DNA from 2 places in the Pseudoalteromonas issachenkonii genome. Region 1 is predicted to be linked to the other one. Evidence: riboswitches for the same ligand, from Rfam matches in the RefSeq annotation. Region 1 holds a riboswitch; the other holds the start of a gene.

Region 1 (7,728 bases):
AGGCTGTGGTTTTTTACGCTGCTTTTTGAAGCGTTTTGCAAACTGCGCTTTTACATCGTGATAGTCAGGAATGTTTGGCGTGACAAACGCAGGCACATCGTTTTGCTCTGGTAGCTGATATTCATGATGCTCAAATTCAGCCAGGCTTGCCATGTAGGCTACTATATGGCGCTGTTGACCCAATGAATACTTTTGCGCATCGCTTACAAAATGTGGCTGCACGGCGCTGAGCATATTATCTACCCCATTTTTACGTATTAGCCCTAATACTTTTGCTACTTGGCGGGTAACAAGGTTATTACGGCGCAACTCTTCACGCAGTGGCATAAGCATATCGGCACTTTTACGTAAGCTTATCCGGCCAACTAAGTGCATTTCTAGAATTCGGGTACGCAATTGCTCAAGCATGCGTTTATCGTTGTACGCTTTGCCTGAACGTTCAATATGTTCTATTTGGGTGCTAATTTGTTGCTCAATTAAAGTAAAACAGGCATGAAAGTCGCCTCTAATATCCACCATTTCCAGCATGGGTTCTATATACTCATCAAACGCTTCTATCACGGCTTTATAGCGTTTTTGTAGCGACTGCACTGCATTATTAGATTTGGCTTGCTCAACAATATTTAAAATGGCGTTTTCGTTGTGTAAAAACAGTTTGATTATTTTACGCACCCGATCATCCATAATACGGCTAAAGCGGCGTAAATCATCAAAATCTTCCATTTCACCGGCATTAGATAGCCGATTACCTAAACGGGCCAAATCATCAACCAAGACACTAATTTCTTGTGCTAAGCCTAAATGTTCTTCTTGCAGTAAAAAGGTGGCAAAATCGGCAATGGCGCGGTTAATTTCCAGTTGTGACGATTTAGCCAGCGGAATAATAATTTCTTGATTTAATAACCGGTTGGTTTCTTTATAAATACGCTCATTATTCCACGTGGGTTGCTTTTGCTTAATGGCATTTTGAAGATCTTTAATACTAAAGTCGGCCATTTTAAAGCGCTTAAATAATAGCTCTAATACACCCCAGTGTTCATTTAGGGTATTAAGTAGCTTTTTAGCTGGGATCATAAGGCGTTGCAACTTCCTAGTATTCGTTATTTTATATTTCTCGAACTTATATGGTATTCGTTTTTGCGACGATTTAATAATAGTTTTTACACCCGCTTAGTGATAGTATCCGCGCCGAATATAGGCACATAGAGTTTGTGGGTATATTTTTTACATGGTTTCAATTTTTACTTAACCCCGAAGGTTGTTTAATATCATGGTTTCCTCGATTATCCTGACGCTGATAGCGATTGCATTCTTGCTTATCGTTATTGAGGATGTGATCCACGTTAACAAAGCCAAAACGACGTTATTTTTTGGTACACTTTGCTGGATTATCTCCTTTATTTTTCCTCTTAATGGGCAAAGCCCCGAAACGATTCAAACCCTCCTAGACCACAATATTTTAGAAATTGCTTCTTTATGGCTGTTTTTAATGGCCGCAATGACCTTTGTCGCCTATTTAAACTCTAAAGGACTTATCGAAAATGTTGTGAATCGGATTATGCCAACCAGCATTAGTGAGCGAAAGCTGATGTTTTTGGTGGGGTGTTTTGCGTTTTTATTTTCATCTATTTCAGACAACGTTACGGCCACGCTAATATCACTGGCAGTGATTATGTCATTAAAACTTGAAGCCAAAAAGTTAGTTAAGTACGCCACGCTTATTGTATTTGCTGTAAACTCCGGTGGTGTATCACTTATCACGGGTGATGTAACCACACTTATGATTTTCCTTGATGGTAAAGTAACAATTAGCAATTTATTACTGTTAATTGTGCCTGCGTTACTAAGTGTATTATTACTGGCTACTTTGTTATCAATTGGCATGAATAAGCAACTCGAGTTTAAAAAAACTAAATTTAAACGTATTGAAAAAACCGACATAACCATTGCGGTTATTTTCTTCACTACGGTTATTGCTACGCTTACATTGAGTGTTTTATACAGTGTACCGCCTCTGCTTACTTTTTTATTGGGTTTATCTATTATGTTTTTAGTCGCGCAATTTTTAATGCGCAAAAAAGACATCAACAAAGATATGATCGATTTTATACGCGACATAGAGTACGACACCTTATTGTTTTTCGTGGGTGTGTTACTGCTTGTTGGTGCGTTAAAAGAAGTTGGGGTACTGAGCCAATTTACTAATTTGTATACGGTAATGGCGCCAGAGTACGCAAACTACTTAATGGGTATTTTATCTGCAGGTGTTGATAACGTGCCACTAACGGCAGCGTTATTAAAAGCCGACATTGTAATGAGTCAACAGCATTGGTTGTCGTTTACGTATGCAACCGGTGTAGGTGGCTCTATGCTAATCATTGGCTCGGCGGCCGGTATTATAGCCATGAGTAAGGTAAAAGAGCTGACGTTTGCAAGTTACCTTCGCTTATCGCTGTATTTATTACTGTGTTACACCTTTGGTTATGCGGGCTCTTACTTAATGGGTAGTTTTATTTGATTTTATAGTAAAACGACTTGACAGCTAGACGTCTAAACGATAACTTTCAAAGCCGCACTCTTAGTGCGGTTTTGTTTTATTAGCCACAGGTTAATAATACATTCAGAAGAGGTGCGATACTTAGGTACTTAATGTGAGGCAACGACAGCCTGCGATCATTAAGGAGGGAAGTACTCGCCGAGGAAAATAATGGGTCGTTACCATTGTTTTTCGGTTTATGGGGCTGAATCCTCAAAACTGTCACCAATTTAGGTGGAGAGCTTCTGGCAGTAGATTTTTCTTATCTTTATTTCCTGCCAAGTTCTTCTTGTTTTATTGCGGTTTGGATGCCGCGAAAGGAGACGAAATGACTACCCAACCAGTGCCACAAAGTTCACAGTGCACAAAATCAGATTACATTGTTGCCAAATTTGGTGGCACCAGCGTTGCTAACTTTGAGGCGATGAGCCGTTGTAGCGAAATTATCGTAAACGATAAAAATGTACGTATTGTTGCAGTAAGCGCCAGTGCCGGAGTGACCAATCATTTAGTGGAGCTTTGCAAAGCGGGTATTGAAGCCACTAAACGCCAACAGCATATTGATGGTGTCCTTGCGATTCAGCAGGCTATTTTAAATGACCTGTCGTTAGATGAGGATTTAGCCCTTGGGTTTAATCAAACGCTTGATGCATTTCAAACGTTGGCGGCACAAACACTCAATACTGAGCAGCAGTTCGATGAGCTACTTAGCTTTGGCGAGCGTTTATCGTCGTACTTATTTACCCAAGTACTAAGGTTAAAGGGTTTAAATGCCACTCGTTTTGATGTGCGCCAGGTGCTTAAAACCGATAGCCAATTTGGTAAAGCAACACCAAATGTGGCCGCCACAGCGCAAGCCGCTAAAGCACATTTAATTCCGCTGCTTGATGATAGCGTTATTGTGACCCAAGGGTTTATTGGTAGCGATGCAAACAATTTAACGACCACGCTCGGTCGAGGCGGCTCAGATTATAGCGCTGCACTGCTTGCTGAGGCTATTAACGCTAAAAGTGTGCATATTTGGACTGACGTAGTAGGTATTTTTAGCACCGATCCTCGTTTGTGTGTAAAAGCCACTCCTATTGCGCGTTTAAGTTTTGATGAAGCAGCAGAAATGGCGACCTTTGGCGCTAAAGTATTGCATCCGGCAACTATTTTACCTGCCAGTCGCAGCCATATTAATGTGTTTGTTGGCTCAAGCACAGAGCCAGAACTTGGCGGTACGTGGATTGAACGTGAAAAATCGCAGCTACCTGGTATTCGTGCGGTAACACAACGTAAAAATCAAATATTATTAACCCTTAAAAGCCCAGAAATGCTGTTAGCCAGTGGCTTTTTAGCGCGTATATTTACTATTTTAAGTGAGTGTAATATTTCGGTAGATTTGGTTACCACCTCTGAAATTAGTGTAGCAATTACCCTTGATAATGCGCCTAATGCATCACGCCCAGAGCTAGATCAAGAGTGCTTAGATAAACTCGCTGAATTTTGCCATGTATCGGTTGAGAACAATTTAACCCTAGTAGCACTTATTGGGTCTGAAATTGTATTGCGTCAGCACGAAATGAATTTAATGAAAGTATTAAGTGATTTTAATATTAGACTTATTTGCCATGGTGCAAGTAAACATAACTTGTGCTTTTTAGTTGAGCAAAGCGAGTCTGATGCAGTGGTTCAAGCGATTCATAGTCGATTACTAGAAAGTGATTGCGCTGCGTAAATCGTTAATAGTTATTATTGAGCACCGCCAGTCGGTGCTTTTTTTTGCCACAACGCTAATATCAAACATGTCGTTATGTGCTCCAACCACGGTATTGCTACAAGCTGTAAGCTGAGTGTTATTAAGTTCGTTAAACACATTAGGGCTTAATAATTGAGCAATGGGGCGGCTGGTGGCTTTAGCCAGCGCTTCTTTTAATGTCCAAATCCTAAAAAAATGATGTGCTTGAGTTGTTATGTTATCTGTATTGGTTATTAAACTCACTTCGGCTGGGTGGTAAAAGTGTTTAGCGAGTTTATTAAAAGGGCGCTTTAAACTAATTTTTTCAATATCAAAGCCAAATTGAGTTGATGCTACATTTAACGCTGCACCTACAAAACCATGAGAATGAGAAATACAGCAACTGATCACGCCTGTTGTATTTTTAATATGTAATTCTAATTTACTGTTATCGGGGTTAAATTCAGAACTAATATCACACAGCTTTAATGATGCATAAGAAGAACAAGCGGTTTTTACTAGGTATTTAAGCACTAAACGTGTGGCTAAATATTCTTGTTTAGCCTGTGGATTTTTACGCCGATTAATAACATTGAGCTCAAAAGGGCTTAAATAGTGGGGTAAATCAAATTCACCCACATTGAGGGTGGTTGCGTTAAGCAACGCAATGCAATGGCTGTTATTTGCGAAAGCGGGCGTGGCTTTTAGCTGGTTTTCAAAGTAAGTTACACTCATCATTGCTCGTTATAAATGACGACCGATTACATATTTATTACCCAAAGCTGGATAGTTTGTGAGCGGTTGTTAGTTGTTGTGAGCGCTAAGTACATTTTTATTACTCAGCCGCTCTTAAATATGGTTTAATTCGCATTCGTTAAAATAATAACAGATTTGTAGGTGTATGGCACAAGTGCGTGATGGTTTTCAAAGTCGACTAGGTTTTGTATTGGCAGCAGCCGGTGCAGCGGTAGGTTTAGGTAATATATGGGGTTTTCCTACGCAGGCTGCTAATCATGGTGGCGGCGCATTTTTACTGGTTTACTTTATCGTTATTTTTTTGCTGGCGTTACCTGCTTTGTACACCGAGCTGTATTTAGGTTACAAAGCCCAAGCTAACCCTGTTAAAGCGCTAAGCCAAGCATGGCAAGATCATGCCCCTAAAGTGGGAGCCGCAGCAGGCTATATTGGCCTTGCCGGTGCCATCGTTATGTTAAGTTTTTACTCAATTGTGGCCGGTTGGATGCTTTCCTACGCTATAGAGCCTATAAGTAGCTTTTTTGGCTTGCATAGCTTGAGTGAGTTTTTACATAGCGACTCTATGTTACGTAATTTTATTTTTACGCCGCTTATGCTTATTTTAACCGCCAGTATTATTTTAAAAGGGGTGAAGTCGGGAATAGAAACCTGGTCACGCCGTTTAATGCCGCTTTTACTTGTTCTCCTTATTGGGCTTATTATTTATATTGCAACGTTAGATGGCGCAAGCGAAGGGTTTGCTGCTTATTTAGTGCCTGATTTTAGCAAAATACTCGACCCGGATTTAATTATTGCCGCAATGGGGCAAGCGTTCTTTTCGTTGTCGCTTGGGGTAGGCTGTATGATGATTTACGGCTCATATTTAAAACCCGGAGCTAACTTACCAAAATTAACCGCAAGTGTTGCGCTACTTGATACCAGCGTGGCGTTTTTGGCGGGCTTATTAATAATTCCGGCTATTTATGTTGCCCAGTACAATGGCGTTGAAGTCTTTAGTAACGGTAAACTAATTGGTGAGGGGCAACTTATTTTTGCCATATTACCTGAGCTATTTGGCACTATGGGTGAAATTGGTTTATTGGTTGGCTTATTATTTTTTGTTTTGATGTCGATAGCTTCAGTTACCTCAACTATTTCATCAACTGAGATCCCTGTGGCATTTTTGGTTGAAAACCACAGTGTAGATAGAACCAAAGCAACATGGGCAGTCAGTGCTGTTGTGCTTATTTGTGCCAGTACCATTATATTAAACTTTGATTGGTTATTTGGTTTAGTGATTATGGTATTTACTCAATACCAATTGCCGTTAATGGGGCTGTTTTACTTTATAACGGTAGGCTGGCTATGGCAACGTGGTAATAAACTGAACAAGGCAAGTAGTGGGCCGCACTATTGGTTTGCACAATATATTCGCTTTGTGTGTCCTGTACTTATGACCTTAGTATTTGCAAATGTAGCGTTTGGTTAAAAACTTTTAAACGCGAATTTAAAAATGCAGTTTTAAAAAGCGAACTATTGGGAGTCACCCGAAAGTTCGCTTTTTACAGTTTAAATGACTTGATATTACAATACTTGATTGGTTAGCGTTTGCCCTTGAGCAAGCTCGTTTGCATTTTGTAATGTTATATTAGCGATTTCGGTTAGAGCTTCTTGAGTAAAAAAGCCTTGATGCCCTGTTATTAACACGTTTCTAAAACTCACTAAGCGAGAAAATATATCGTCTTGATTTATTTCGTCACTGTGGTTTTTAAAAAACAGTTCTGATTCTTGTTCGTACACATCAAGCCCTAAGTACCCCAGTTTTTGTGATTTAAGTGCTTTAATACACGCTTGGCTGTTTACCAGCGCACCGCGAGAAGTATTAATGAGCATGACCCCGGTTTTCATTTTATTAAATGCAGCGTCATCGATTAAATGATGCGTATCTTCGCTCAGCGGGCAGTGCAGTGAAATTATATCGCTTTGGGCAAGTAGGGTATTTAAATCGGTAATAGTGTAATTGCCTGGTTTTGCAAAAGGGTCGCACACTAAAACGTTAGCGCCAAAACCATTTAAAATGTTACACAGTGCCAAGCCTATTTTACCGCAGCCTATAATCCCTATGGTCTTGTTATGTAAGTTAAACCCAAGTAAGCCATTTAAATCAAAGTTGTCTTCGCGCACGCGGTTATAAGCTTTGTGTGTTTTACGACTGAGGGTAAGCATAAGGGCAACACAATGCTCCGCTACTGCCTCAGGGCTGTAGGCGGGTACGCGTAATACGCTGAGGTTATGCTGTTTGGCAACAGGCAAGTCAACGTTATTAAACCCCGCACAGCGTAATAAAATAGCGCTAACACCCAATGTGGAAAGTTGCTCAATCACTGCTTTATCTACTGTATCGTTGACAAATACGCACACAGCGTCAAAGTTTTTAGCTAATATTGCCGTCTGCGGCGATAAACTTTGCTCAAAATAAGTAATAGTGATGTTAGAAAAGCCATTTAAACTTTGCTCAAAAAAAGGTCGCTCATATTTCTGAGCACTAAAAAAAGCAATATCCATTAACTAGCTCCAAGTAATCAATTATTTTATTACCATAAACTATTCTTACTATAGATGCTTCACTCTTGTTGTTTTAATTACGAAAGGATTATTTTAATACAGCCGAACGGACTCCTAAACGAGCGGTCGTCGGTTTTATAACGGGCACTGATTCTAAGCAGCTTGTTATTAC
Region 2 (7,728 bases), 1.7 Mb from region 1:
TTTCATTGTTTTCTTCCCATTTTAACAACTAAAAATGTAGCTAAGCATTGCTAGCTCTTCTAACTTACCTATACAGTAACTGAGTCTTTGTTAATCAATACTTAACGCAAATATATTTTTTTCAATATCTAGGATAATAAAACTAGCTCATAAAAAATGTCGATGAACACAGGCTAGCTCAAAAAGCAAACAATCGCTTTAAACCCCACACGATCACTGGCTTTTATGGAGTGATGGTATCACCCGTTCATAGTTTGCTCTATGAATGAACGTCGCTCGGGTAAAAAATGACCTTTTATATTCATTTTAAAATGCAAAAAACCATACTTAAGTACCACAAAAAGTACGATAATTCTTATCATCTTCGGGCGGCGTTTGAAACTCTGTGGCCTGCACATGGTTTGTGTAAGGGCTCGCCATCACTTGGCTAAAACGACTGAGTAGCTCACTACCCCCATGCGTAGTGTACTGCGTAATAATATCTTCAATAATATGATTACGCGGAATCACACTTGGGTTTGCCTGTCGCATTATATTATAACTATGCTCATTAGTTCGTGTTTGCCATTGCTGCGCCCATGATACGAGTGCTGATGGTATTTGCGCTTGTCCATTTAACGATTCAGTTAACGCATTAAAAGTATTGGTATAATCAAGCTGGTGTTGTTTTAATAACCCTAGTAACTCTCCCACCAACTCATTATCTTTATCATCCGCGACTGTTAACCCTAACTTTTGCGCCCACATAGCGCTAAATTGTTGGTTAAATTGCGTTGAAAAGCCCTCAATTAAAGGCGTCATCATTGCCACCGCTTGCTCGTCATCGTCACTGATCAGCGCTATTAGACTCTCTGCTAAGCGGGCACAGTTCCAACTTGCCATGTTTGGCTGATTACCAAACGCATAACGCCCTTGTTTATCAATAGAGCTAAACACGGTATCAAAATCAAACTGGTTCATCATGGCACATGGGCCGTAATCTATGGTTTCACCACTAATTAAGGTGTTATCGGTGTTCATAACTCCATGAATAAACCCCACCCTCATCCAACTTACGACTAATTTGACTTGGTTGGCGATCACTGCAGCTAAAAAATCTAAATAACGCTGAGCGCCAGTGCTGTTAATCTCGGGATAGTGTCTTTGAATGGCTAAGTCGGCTAAGTTTTTTAGGCTAGTAACGTCACCTTGAGTGGCTAAATATTGAAACGAGCCCACCCGAATATGACTGCTGGCGAGTCGGGTTACAATAGCACCTGGTTGAGGTGGGTTGCGATAAACGGTTTCGCCACTGCCAACCACGGCTAAACAACGCGTTGTTGGAATGCCAAGCGCGTGCATAGCTTCGCTCATTACGTACTCACGAATAGCTGGACCTAATGCACAGCGGCCATCGCCTCCGCGCGAAAATGGCGTAGCACCAGCGCCTTTTAATTGCAGATCCCAAAGCTGATTTTTATCATCGCTAATCGCACCGAGCAAATGTGCCCTACCATCCCCTAGTCGCGGTGAAAAGTGACCAAACTGATGACCAGAATATCCCAGTGCCACCGCAGAAATCGCTTGGGGTTCATTACCGCTAAATATATTTGCTCGAGAATCGGCACTCACCTGTATATTAAATTGCTTAGCTAGGGGCTCATTCCATAACAATAACTGTGGCGCTGTCACCTTGGCTGGATGATCGCTAATTGCAAACCCCTCACCAATGTCGGTATACCTTGGCACTAATTTCATGTTTAATCCTATTGTTTTTGGCTGATACCTACGCGATTGTCGCCTACACCATAAGCGACAATTAAGCTCAGCTCTTGCATGCTTAAGCCGCTTTGCTGCTGCAGTTCATTAAAGAATGCCTGCGCCGCACTTAGTGACTTTTTAGTTTGTAATCCGCCATCTATAATTTTATGGGCACGCAAATAGCTTTCTACGTCTCTTGAAAGTAAAAAAGTATCTTTTCCTAAGGCGCGCAGCGCATAAGGGCCGGTATTACCACCAAGCCTTGCACCATGCTTTTTTAAATACGCCCACAAGCCAATAATATCTTCACTTGGCCAGTTAGCAATAAACTCACTAAAGCTGCCGTATTGCTCTGCAACTTCGTGGATCATATACGCATTTTCAGTAATAGTTTTTACTTTTTTATAGTTGCGTACAATCCGCTCATCACTGGCTTTTTGCTCAAGCATATCCGGTGGCATCATCAATAGTTTTTCAACATTGAAATCCCAGAAAACCTCTCTAAATCCGGCCCACTTACTGTTGATCACCGACCAATAAAAACCACTTTGAAAAACTTTCCGAGTAAATTCTTCTAGCCAATCATCATCATTTAATGTGAGGAGTTGTTTGTTAGATAAAGGTTTTGCGAGTAACAACTTAAGCATTTTTTCAGAGCCCTTTCGCTCTACCGCTCGCTTATAAATATCACTAAATTTTTCCATCTGCTTAATACCTTACTTCGACAATAGTACTAGTGTACGAGAAAAGCAGCTAATACGTAATAACTGTCAATCAGGATGAATCTATCTATATTTAGTCACTTGACACCTAGACGGCTAAAGTGGTTTAATCGCCACACTTACCCTATTACATTGTATTTGCTGATTGATTTTTCAATAGCAAGTGCAAAGGGCTGGAAGAGGTGCGTTATTCAGGTAGCGTATGTTAGGAGCGCAAACTCCATTGAGCATACGTGAGGGGAATTAACGCCGAGAGGTAACACTTTTTTGTGAAAGGTTGCTTCGGGCGACTAGGCTGAATCCTAGCGACTGTCACCAATAACATATTTGGTGGAGAGCTTCTGGTCTTAGTATAATAAGGCCGTGCGCCCTATTATTTAAGCCCATTCGCTCTTCGAATTATAAACACATTCAAAGAGTCAGGCATCCTAAATACCCGCCAAAAACTCGACGAATGCCCTATAAGTTCGTGAGAGATGATCAACAACTTCAATATTAACAATTTCCATTTATGGACTGCGCTGATCACCCCATTTGATCAAAATGGCCTAGTTGATTACGCAACCTTAAACACCTTAGTGGCCGAACAAGAAGCTGCTAACAATGGCATTTTACTGCTAGGTAGCACCGGCGAAGGGTTAGCCCTTACCCTCAAAGAACAGCAAGCCATCGTAGAGCATGTCTGCCAATTAAAACCGAGTGTCCCCCTTATGGTTGCGGTAGGCGGTAGTAACTTAAAGCAACAGCTTGAATGGGTTAATTACTGCAACCAGCTGCCTATCCATGGTTTTTTACTCGGCTCGCCTTTGTATGCCAAACCCGGTGTACTGGGGCAAACGCATTGGTTTGAAAGCTTACTCGATGCAAGTTCTCATCCGTGTATGCTTTATAACGTACCAGGACGTAGCGCCGTAAGCATTCCCATTGCGACTATTGAAAACCTCAAACATCATAAAAATTTATGGGCACTGAAAGAAGCCAGTGGCTCTATCTCTCAATTTGAAGCCTATCGACAAGCAGCGCCTGAACTAGCCATTTTTAGTGGTGACGATGCCCTCATGCCTTATTTTGCCCAAGCAGGTGCAAAAGGTTTAGTGTCGGTTGCAGCCAATGCATGGCCAGTGCAAACCCATGATTTTGTAAAGCGCAGTTTAAGCGGCCAACACCCTAATCTTTTTGTCCAGTGGTCTAGTGCTATCAATAGCTTATTTTCAGTAGCCAACCCTATCCCAGTCAAAGTGTTAATGCATTTACAAGGGCGTATTGGCAGTCCGTATTTACGCCCACCTTTAACACACCTTGAGCTGACACACACAGATGACATTTCATCGGCAAACAACACCATTTTATCTTGGCATTAAATACAGGTTTTTATAATGAACTGGTTAGAACTATTAAATAATTTAGAAACGGGCGCGGTTCGCGCAGCAACACAAGACGAAAACGGCCAATGGCACGCTAACGTAGAAGTAAAGCAAGGCATTTTAGAAGCCTTTAAAAACGGTCAAAACACCGAGTTTGCTGGCGGTTTTGTTGATAAACATAACTTAGCGCCGCAAAGCTTTGAAGCCACAGCAGGAGTTCGCATGGTACCCGGTGGTTCAAGTGTGCGCCGTGGTGCACATGTTGCCAAAGGCACTATTATTATGCCACCTGCGTACGTAAATATTGGTGCATTTATTGACGAGGGCACTATGGTAGATAGCCACGCATTGGTTGGCTCATGTGCTCAAGTAGGTAAAAATGTGCATTTAAGCGCAGCGGTACAATTAGGCGGAGTACTTGAGCCCATTGGCGCAAGCCCTGTGGTCATAGAAGACGATGCATTCATTGGTGCAGGCTGTGTGATTGTTGAAGGCGTGGTAGTTAAAAAAGGCGCGGTACTTGCCCCAGGTGTTCGCTTATCTGCAACCATCCCTGTTTATGACTGCGTAAATGAGCGCCAGCTTGATAAAGGCGAAGCAATCCCTGAATACGCGATTGTGATCCCTGGATCTCGCCCTGCGTCAAACGATTGGGCGCGTGAGCAAGGCTTAAGCATGTCGTGTGCGTTAATTGTTAAATACCGTGACGAGCAAAGTGACGCGTCATTATTGCTTGAAGAGGTTTTACGTTAATGACCTTTTTGAGCACGCCCGTTAAAAGCGCTATTGATAAGCTATCAACTGAGCTTGATACGCCCTTTTTTGTTTATGATCTTGATTCACTAAACACACATTTAACGCGTTTAGTAGCACAAACCGAGGTAAAACTCTGGTATGCAGTTAAAGCGAACCCGTTATCTAGCGTGATCCAACGCTTAAATAACGCTGGTTTTAACTTTGATGTCGCCAGTAAAGGCGAGCTTGAGCAAGTCCTTGCCCAAGGAGTTAACAGTGAACGCGTGCTCAACACGGGGCCTGCAAAAAGCCCTAAACAAATTAAGCACTTTATTGCGCGTGGCGTACGTACCTTTGTGGCCGAAAGTCTCAATCAGGTACGTTGGCTCAACGAACAAGCGATTGCTCAGCAGTGCCAGTTGCAGGTTTTGCTGCGTGTTCAATTACGCTGGCCCGAGGGTGATAAAAACCCGCTAGGGGGCGATAGTCTTACTCCATTTGGCTTAGGGTGCGACGAGTGGCAGGCGCTAAATACCAGTGACTACTGTGCACTTAATTTTGACGGTCTGCATATTTTTCAGTGGGGCAACATGCTTAGCAGCGACAAACTCGCTGAGCTGTGGACACAAATGATTACGCCGTTAAGGCAACTTGCTGAGGATTTAAATATTAACCTCAAGGTGCTGGATTTAGGTGGTGGTTTAGGTATTCCCTATACGCTTGATACGCCCACTCTAAGTTGGGATGCACTCATAGAGGCGCTTGCAAAAATTAAATGCGATGCGGGGGTTACTGAGCTATGGATGGAACTAGGTCGCTACGCTGTAGGCGAATGCGGCCACTACGCCACACCTGTTGTTGAGCGCAAACTAAATTACGGCCAACAACAGGTGATTATGAGCGGCGGCATTAATCATTTATTGCGCCCTGCGGTCACCAGTCAAGATTTCCCTGCGCGTTTATTACGAGATTCAAACGCAGCAAATCAAGCAATGAGCCTATACGGCCCCTTATGTACTGCACTTGATTGCTTAGGAGAGCACCAATTACCCAGTGATTTAAATGAGCAAGACTGGCTAGTATTTAGTCAATGCGGTGCCTACGGTTTTACCGAAAGTATGCCGTACTTTTTATGTCATGAGCTGGCCGGTGAATATGTTATACACAATGGCGTATTGAGTTGCGTGCGACAAGCAGAAGATGCAAGCCACTACTTGAGGTAAAAAAGATGAATAACACCATAGCTATAAGCCAAGAAAACATTGTAGTTGGCGAAGTCGCAAACGGACTACCACTGACTATTCCTGTGTATCGTTTAAAAGGCGATGGCACCGGCCCAAGTGTGTATGTACAAGCAAATATGCATGGCGCAGAAGTGCAAGGCAACGCGGTAATTTACCAATTACTTGAGCAACTAAAAACACTTAATTTAAAAGGTGATATTACCTTAGTTCCTTACGCTAACCCCATTGGCTGTAATCAAAAGTCGGGGGAATTTACCCTTGGCCGATTCGATCCCATTACGGGGACTAATTGGAATCGCATGTATCACTGCAATAATAAACTGGCGACCCAGTTTGCACAGCAGTTCAGCGATGCCGATGATAAAATTCTGAAAACAGCCTTTAAAGCCGCGTTAATTAATGACGTTGAGCAACAACTCAACGGCCCTGATTATCGTTTAACAACGGGGAAACGGATTGCGCTAAACTTACAAAAATTGGCGCATCAAGCAGATATAGTTTTAGATTTACACACCGGCCCTATTTCTAGTCAGCACTTATATTGCCCTGAGTATGCGACCGATAGCGCGCGTTACTTTAATATTCCCCATGTGCTGGTTATTCCTAATGACTTTGATGGCGCAATGGATGAAGCAAGCTTTTGTCCATGGTGGCAGCTTAGTGAGCAACTTGCTCAGCAAGGGCGTGAATTTAACGTGCAAGTTGAAGCCTTTACGGTAGAGCTTGGCAGCCAAGAAAAAATCGATTTAAGCGCGGCACTAGACGATGCCAATAGTATTTTAAGTTATTTAAATCATAAGCAAGTATTTGTTGATGCCCCCTACAAGCCAAAATTGATGACAAGATATGGCTGCCAACTAAATGATTATATCGCTTATTACGCCCCCATGGGTGGCATGGTCGAATACCTCGCACCTCTTGGCGGGCATGTTAAAGCTGGAGAACCCATTGCTAAAATACTGCGAATGGAGCGCTATTTAAGCGAACAACCGCTGCAAACTCTAAGCTTTGATCTCGATGCAATTGCGATATTGCATTTTGCCTCAGCGAGTGTGAATCAAGGTACCGAGCTGTATAAATTTTTTACCAACGTCTTTGAGCTTTAGCTCACCCCTTCTCATTGCGTGAGAGTTAGCTAGTAGATAACTAGTTACACAGTAAAAGCGACTTAGGTCGCTTTTCTTTTTAAAGTATTAAAGTTCAGGACAAATTCACCGTTTATGTGTTAAAAAGGCGCTATAATTAGCAAAATACTGACTTCCCTCACTTACAAAGGAATTATAATGAGTTGGCGCCATTGGATACTACTTTCTACATTACTCAGCACAACCGTTGTTGCTGAAGAAACAGCGAATAACGAGCAAAACAATGAACTTGAGCTGGTAAAGCAATGTATTTTAAATGAAGTGATCGGTGGAGACGGTAAACAAACTCTCGATCAATTACGCGAAAAATGCTCTGCTGTTGAGGAAAACAAGCAGCTAACGGCTATCGACAAACGCCAAGCCCGTGAAGCAGTTGGTAAAAAAAATCGTAATGTAATTACCCCGCATAAACGTAATTATATTTTACCGGTTTCTTATATGTCGAACCCAAACACTCGCCCGTTTGATGGATTTGCAGAGTTAACCGATAAAAAAGATGGCGACCCACTTGATAACCTCGAAGCTAAATATCAGCTATCAATTAAAGTGCCTTTATATGATGAGTTTGCCGATTCAGACCAGGCGATATTTTTTGGCTTTACTTTGCAGTCATACTGGCAAGTATATAACGACGATATTTCCTCTCCTTTTCGTGAAACCAACTACGAGCCAGAAGTATTTTGGATTAATTACTTAGACCCTGAAAACGTTTTATGGGGCGATGAAATGGCAATAGCCATTGGTATTTCGCACCAATCTAATGGTCGTAGTCAGCCAA

Evidence for each region. A riboswitch is a leader RNA that binds a small molecule or an ion and turns the genes downstream of it on or off. The one in region 1 is predicted to bind lysine.
Region 2: linked by a shared signal. The riboswitch ahead of dapA (4-hydroxy-tetrahydrodipicolinate synthase) and the one ahead of lysC (lysine-sensitive aspartokinase 3) in region 1 are both predicted to bind lysine.

Annotation. Positions count from the first base shown of each region.
Region 1 is NZ_CP011030.1:1,896,863-1,904,590, reverse strand. Features, by position in the region: gene PISS_RS08780 (hypothetical protein) at 1-1,074, opposite strand, end outside; gene nhaD (sodium:proton antiporter NhaD) at 1,271-2,518, shown strand; lysine riboswitch at 2,617-2,789, shown strand; gene lysC (lysine-sensitive aspartokinase 3) at 2,865-4,256, shown strand; gene PISS_RS08765 (4'-phosphopantetheinyl transferase family protein) at 4,233-4,991, opposite strand; gene PISS_RS08760 (sodium-dependent transporter) at 5,158-6,480, shown strand; gene PISS_RS08755 (2-hydroxyacid dehydrogenase) at 6,576-7,556, opposite strand; gene PISS_RS08750 (glutathione peroxidase) at 7,645-7,728, opposite strand, start outside.
Region 2 is NZ_CP011030.1:200,327-208,054, reverse strand. Features, by position in the region: gene PISS_RS01020 (OmpA family protein) at 1-6, opposite strand, end outside; gene PISS_RS01015 (protein adenylyltransferase SelO) at 328-1,737, opposite strand; gene PISS_RS01010 (DNA-3-methyladenine glycosylase I) at 1,746-2,444, opposite strand; lysine riboswitch at 2,632-2,811, shown strand; gene dapA (4-hydroxy-tetrahydrodipicolinate synthase) at 2,939-3,823, shown strand; gene PISS_RS01000 (2,3,4,5-tetrahydropyridine-2,6-dicarboxylate N-succinyltransferase) at 3,839-4,579, shown strand; gene PISS_RS00995 (PLP-dependent decarboxylase) at 4,579-5,784, shown strand; gene PISS_RS00990 (succinylglutamate desuccinylase/aspartoacylase family protein) at 5,790-6,911, shown strand; gene PISS_RS00985 (phospholipase A) at 7,089-7,728, shown strand, end outside.